Regions from separate parts of the Lysinibacillus sp. KU-BSD001 genome, predicted to be linked through region 2. Evidence: a T-box and tRNA genes for the amino acid it is inferred to sense, from the RefSeq annotation. Region 2 holds a T-box; the other holds one or more tRNA genes.

Region 1 (3,430 bases), on a different contig from region 2:
AAAAACGAGCGCCTAAATGGTTGTTAGGTGTAGCAGCCGCGGCCGCTTTATTTACAGCTAGTGTGAATATGAGTCCGACAATGGCGCGGGCATTAGTGGATGTTCCCGTGCTGGGTAGTGTTGTGGAAGTATTAACTTTTGTCCATTATGAGACGGAAGAGGACACATATTCAGCGAATATCGATGTGCCGAAAATTACTGGTAGCTCGGATGAGATTAATGCATTAAATCAAAAATACGCAGCAGAAGGCAAAGCGCTATACGAGCAGTTCCAACAAGATATGAAAGGCATGGAGCAAGCAAATGGGGGACACTTAGGTGTAGACAGCGGCTACGTTGTGGCAACTGATACCGAACAACTGTTATCGATCGGTCGTTATGTAGTCGAAACAGTCGGTTCTTCTTCAACAGTCATGCACTACGATACAATCGATAAACAAAAAGAAATCGTGCTGACATTACCAAGTTTATTTAAAGATGATCGATATGTCTCTGTCATCAGCGATTATGTTATAGGACAAATGCGTGAGGAGATGCTAGCATCGAATCAAGAAAAAGTGTACTGGATAAAAGGCGGAGGCATTCCTGACGAAGAAGTATTTTATGCCTTTACTACAATTAAACCCGATCAAAACTTCTATATTACAGCAGACAACAAGCTTGTCGTTGTGTTTGATAAATACGAAGTAGCACCTGGCTATATGGGAATTGTGGAATTCGAAATTCCGACAGAGCTACTAAAGGATATGCTCATGAGCGAAGAATATATTCAATAATCCACCAGCTACCAACCGATTTTGAATAGGAAGAGGAAATGTGTTCTGAAAGCGAGCACATTTCCTTTTTTTCATGATTATTTCCCACGTAAAAATACGGATGAAACGCATAAAATCATTCATGAAAGCGTATTTACATGTAATAGCTATTAGGAGGCACGATTTTTGTACATGTAGATGACAAAATAGTATCTTTCTGATAGTATTACGTTCTAATATCCAATAAATATCACTGTTTTTCGCCTAATCAGCAAGCAAGAGAGATGCAATAGCATTTCAGGAAAATAGAGAAAAAGGTTGATGGGAGATGAAGAGATGGTACAAATACAATTAGTAAATCATCATTTAAAATTTGCAGAAAGCATGTCTAACCTATCGTCCGATGAAAAGATTAAAGCGGCGCTAGGCTTAACAGATGAGCAATGCTCTTTAGAAGGAACAAAGTCATTTATTCAATTTATTGTTGTGCAGGAAAAAATCGGGAAGCAACTATCAAGGGTGATTTTAAACGAGGCGAAGGAATTAATTGGTGTCATTACGTTAAAATCGATTGATCTAGAGAAGAAAACTGCCCATATCGGCACGTGGATTGGCTCTGCCTATTGGGGAAAGGGGTATAACGAGTTAGCGAAAGAGGCTATTTTAAAAGAGGCCTTTTTACATTTGAATTTAGATTATGTGTTTGCTGGGGCAACGATTCATAATATACGCTCACAAAAGGCACAAGAAAAGCTGTCATATATGAAGCTGCATGTAGATGAGCAATTTCCTTTAGAGCTGCAAAAGATTGAACACGAGACACAGTGTAAATGTATACTGAATGTCATAGAGAAAGCTGATTTTCTTAGCTATTTAGAGAGTAAAAATGACATTTCAGATAAATGATATGGCTGAAATAGTGAAAGATGACATTGACCAATTCGGGGTGTTTTCTTTATAGAAAAGGGCATGAGCTTAAACTCATGTCTTATGTTTTTAAATTTAAAGTCGTTAAAAGAGGAAGAGGAAATTTTATTTTCAAAAAATGCGATTTTCTACTTTTCATTAGTAGCCTTTTATGTTAGTATTTATTTACAAATACTCTGGTCTTGTAGCTCAGCTGGGAGAGCACCACCTCGACAAGGTGGGGGTCGCAGGTTCGAACCCTGTCGGGACCATATCGCCGAAACCCTTTCGTATCAAGGGGTTTCGGCTTTTTTTATTTTCTTTAAAACATGGATTTTTAACCTTCGAGTGACGAACGAGTGACGAATTTAAAAAAACTCTTTTTTTGCCTCAAAACAATTTATTAAATGTATCTGTTGCAGCTGCATCATCTTCTTCGGCATCCTTACCACTGCATATCATCCACATGTTCAAAAAGAAATCGATAGGTTTGTAGGACTACATCCATAAAACTCAATTATTTAAAGCAGATTCAAAAAGGTTCTCGTTTTACCAAGACTATGCTTCGACATAATTACGGGGGAAGATGTATATATTATCGCTCTCGGTGAAAAGAAATTCAAAACACGCAGCTGGTAGACGAAGTATCGAGCCAGGGTTTGGTCCGACTTGTCATAAAAGCACTTGCAGGATGTAGCAAACGGTGAATTTGAGGAAGGAAACTATTGAAAGGGCCACTCGATGGAAAGTGACCCTAAACCAAAATTAGGTGAGGAATGACGATCATAGCTAGCAACAGATGCTTATGTTAATACATGAAAGTAGCTCCGACAATAATTAGAAGAATAAATAGGACAACGATTAAAACGAATGATGAACCATTACTTTTACCATAGTTACAGTTTCCATAGTTACCCATGAAAACACCTCCTTTTTATAGCCTATTATATGTGTAGTTGCAGAAAATAGAGGGGGTATTCATCCAATCAATAATTATTCTTAAAATTGATTTGCTAAATAATTAAGCAAAAGCAGATTCTTTCGCCAATCGTATTGATAGGGTTGGAAATGCTCTTCGAATCACCTACCTTAGTAGAATTGAGATGCTTCGTATTAGAAAAAAATGTTGAGGAAGGGAGCAATTTCAACCTGAATTATTCATAGCTCCTTAGAATTTAAAGGTTTAAAAAGGAAGATATCTCATTTCCCTATAGTGCAAAAGTAAAAACCTACATAGCTTAATTTTTGTAATAAGTTTAATCGCGCAACGCCACAATCTGCTCTGTCTTAAAGAAATACAAGTACATGGAGCAAAGCATGGGCGACGAGGGGAAATGTGAAATCAAGTACACATTTTGATGAAGAGTTAAAAATAAAAGCATTTTTTTTATGAATCCACAGATAATACGGTGTAAATAGATTATTTGGCGGGATGTGAAGTGGTGAGGAAATATTATGTTCTTGTATTATTAGCATTAGGCTTTTTTATAGCCTCAATATTTTGGGGAAATGAAAATTCGTATGCAGATAAAGGTAGAAAATATTATGAGGAAACCGGCAAAATAGTATGGGAAATAAAAACGAATGAAAAAGTAATTGCTTTAACTTTTGATGATGGACCGCATAAAAAATATACGCCAGAGATTTTAGACGTGTTAGCACAATATGATGCAAAAGCAACGTTTTTCATTGTAGGTAAATATGCAGAAAAAACCCCGAATCTTACTCTACGTGTACATGAGGAGGGGCATGAATTAGCTATTCACACG
Region 2 (3,430 bases):
ACCGTATTGGTCAATGACATCCATTGGGTCAACACCGTTACCTAATGATTTACTCATTTTACGCCCTTCTGCATCACGTACTAACCCATGAATTAGGACATCTTTAAATGGACGCTCGCCCGTAAATTCTTTTCCTTGGAAAATCATACGGCTTACCCAGAAGAAAATGATATCATAGCCTGTTACTAATGTGTTCGTTGGATAGTAACGCTTAAATTCCTCATTTTCTGTATCTGGCCAACCCATTGTTGAGAACGGCCAAAGAGCGGATGAGAACCATGTATCAAGGACGTCTTCATCTTGTGTCCAGTTTTCTGCATCTGCTGGCGCTTCTTTCCCAACGTAAATTTCACCTGTTTCATTATGATACCAAGCTGGAATTTGATGCCCCCACCATAATTGACGCGAAATACACCAGTCATGAATATTTTCCATCCAGCGATTATATGTGTTTTCAAAGCGAGCAGGTACAAAGTTTACCTTCTCTTCTTCTTCCGCCTGCATCGCAAGAGCCTGCTCCGCAAGAGGACCCATTTTTACAAACCATTGTGCCGACAGATACGGCTCTACTACTGCACCCGAACGCTCAGAGTGACCGACTTGGTGAACATGTGGCTCAATTTTAATTAGCACACCTTGTTCTTGTAAGTCTGCTACGATTTGCTTACGGCATTCAAAGCGATCCATACCTGCATATTTGCCGGCTAAGTCGTTCATCGTCCCGTCTTCGTTCATGACTAAAATACGCTCTAAGTTATGGCGATTCCCCACTTCAAAGTCATTCGGATCATGTGCTGGCGTCATTTTTACAACACCTGTACCAAATTCTATATCTACATAATCATCTGCTACGATTGGAATTTCACGACCAACGATTGGTAAAATAACTGTTTTTCCGATTAAATGTTTATAGCGCTCATCTTCTGGGTGAACCGCTACGCCAGAGTCCCCAAGCATCGTTTCTGGACGTGTTGTTGCTACTTGTAATTTGCCAGATCCGTCTGCTAATGGGTATTCCATATGGTAAAATGCGCCTTCTACTTCTTTATGGATTACCTCGATATCCGATAATGCTGTTTTAGCTGCTGGGTCCCAGTTAATAATACGTTCACCGCGGTAGATTAAACCTTTTTCGTACAGTTTTACGAATACTTCTTTTACTGCATCCGATAAACCTTCATCTAACGTAAAACGCTCACGTGAATAATCTAGTGCTAAGCCTAACTTTGACCATTGCGCGCGAATATGAGAAGCATATTCTTCTTTCCATTCCCATGTTTTTTCAAGGAATTTCTCACGACCAAGGTCATAACGTGTAACACCTTCACCGCGTAATTTTTCTTCTACTTTTGCTTGTGTTGCAATCCCCGCATGGTCCATCCCTGGTAACCAAAGTGCATCATAGCCTTGCATACGTTTCATACGAATAATGATATCTTGTAATGTTGTATCCCAAGCATGGCCAAGGTGTAGTTTCCCTGTTACGTTTGGCGGTGGAATGACGATGGAATATGGCTCCTTCCCACTCTCTGGCTGTGCTTTGAAAAATTCGCCTTTTAACCACCATTCATAACGACCAGCTTCTGTGCCTTGTGGATCGTACTTTGTCGGCATTGTAATTTCTGTCATGTTGTTTCCTCCTTTAGAAAATAAAAAACCCCCATCGTCTATAAAAGGACGAGGGAGTTAGATCGCGGTACCACCTTTACTTCCAAATAGGCTGAGTCAAGCGCTAGCATTTTGCTAAGCTCACTGCCACATTGGCACTTCATTCGTTAACGGTGTTTAACCGGCTCTTTACTACTATTAGTTCATAAAGGCTGCTCCTAGGCTACATTCAAAAACGCTCATGCGGAAACTTTTCAGCTACCGTTCCCTCTCTGCTAGCATTACCTGTTTTTTACTCTTCCTATTCACTGCATCAAATATTTAGCTACCTGCTATTGTAAACAATTTATGCATGATTTTCAAGCTAAGTTACAAATATATAAGGTTCATCGAAGCGATTTGCCATCATGCTTACATAAGCATTCAACTTTTTACTTGTTGTGTCGTAAACACATGTCGAAGAATAGACTATAATGACCTCTCTATAATTTGTATAACAGCTTTTTATCGAATCATTCACCGTCAAAATTCACAACTATTATAGTCGTTGCCATAATCTACTTAAATCATTCATATAATTTTTCACAGGTTCATTTTTTATGCTGATTTGAACAACCTTTTGACTAAATATGCTTGTTTATTTTCACAAGTTTCATCAGTGATTCTTTTATAACCTTTATAAAACAGTCTTATTAAAAAAAGACTATCCACAGCAGCGGATAGTCGATTTTAAAACGAAAGGAAGTTATAAAAATGAGGCGAAATTATAACCCTTATTTATTGCCAAAGTGGCTTCGTAAAACACGTTTTTACTGTAGACACATCATATTACCAGTAGCCATATTCCAAGCAATCCGCACACTTATTGTACCCACAACAGGCGATATGATTTTGCTCGCTATTTTAGCACTTTTAGCCTATCTACTGTTGGCGGATATTATTTAAAGGAACAGATTGTTTGCGATAACTGTCCTCTAATTCAAACAAAAATCCTGTCGATTCTTTTACCGTTTCTTCAACATATTCTTCCACCAACTGTTCCATAGGTGACTCTACAAATGCCTCTACAATTTCTGGTCTAGGTTCTTCTTTCACTTTTGCATTTGTACTTTCTTTCAATTCTAATTTCGGTTCCTCTATATACAACGTTTCATCTTGTACATCGTCTGTTACCGTTAACTCTTCATACACACAAACGACTTGCCATCCTATACGAAGTACATCTTGACATGTTGTTTGAATATCTTCTACTCGTAAATCTTTCAATTCTATATTTGGTAGTTCCAATCTAAATGGCAAAGCATATTCGAAATAACCTTCATCATCTGCTAAATCAATATGTTCAATGAACGTACCTTCAGCAGATTGCGGTTGTGCTTCTAATCCAAATTGTACTTTTGCTGTTATATGATAGATGCCCTGTATGCGAATTGCGTTATTTAGTTGTTCTTTTTCCCAATTGACTCGGACGTTTATTGATTTACTCTCTTTCACACTTCCAAGTTCAAGCGGAAACTTAAATACTTCTTCTACGTGCCAATCCATTATTTGCGACAAAAAAATCCCTCCTTGCAACACCGTATGCATAAAGGAGGGATTTATTCATACTCGTAATGAGCAAAATTGTATCCTAAAAATACCTGTTAAATAGTGAAAGGTATATATCATAGCCTCCGCGCTTTGCCACAGCCTACACAGGAGCTAAAACAGGCGTGGCCTGTTTGGATTTCCTGCTCCTGACGCTACGCTTTCGTCGCAAAGAAAATCTTGGCTCCTGTGGCTATGGCGCGCTACGGCAAAAGTGAATACTTCTCGATATACT

The links. The T-box of region 2 lies ahead of AAGS61_RS07045 (valine--tRNA ligase). A T-box ahead of a tRNA ligase gene usually reads a tRNA of that ligase, here a tRNA-Val.
Region 1: it has a tRNA-Val gene. The T-box ahead of AAGS61_RS07045 (valine--tRNA ligase) is inferred to sense a tRNA for this amino acid. The anticodon was not compared.

What each region holds. Positions count from the first base shown of each region.
Region 1 is NZ_JBDQZI010000005.1:28,533-31,962, forward strand. It holds gene AAGS61_RS09190 (RsiV family protein) at 1-776, shown strand, start outside; gene AAGS61_RS09195 (GNAT family N-acetyltransferase) at 1,092-1,661, shown strand; tRNA gene AAGS61_RS09200 (tRNA-Val) at 1,861-1,933, shown strand; gene AAGS61_RS09205 (YjcZ family sporulation protein) at 2,470-2,580, opposite strand; gene AAGS61_RS09210 (polysaccharide deacetylase family protein) at 3,104-3,430, shown strand, end outside.
Region 2 is NZ_JBDQZI010000003.1:360,301-363,730, reverse strand. It holds gene AAGS61_RS07045 (valine--tRNA ligase) at 1-1,629, opposite strand, end outside; T-box leader at 1,671-1,926, opposite strand; gene AAGS61_RS07040 (hypothetical protein) at 2,362-2,553, shown strand; gene AAGS61_RS07035 (hypothetical protein) at 2,530-3,165, opposite strand.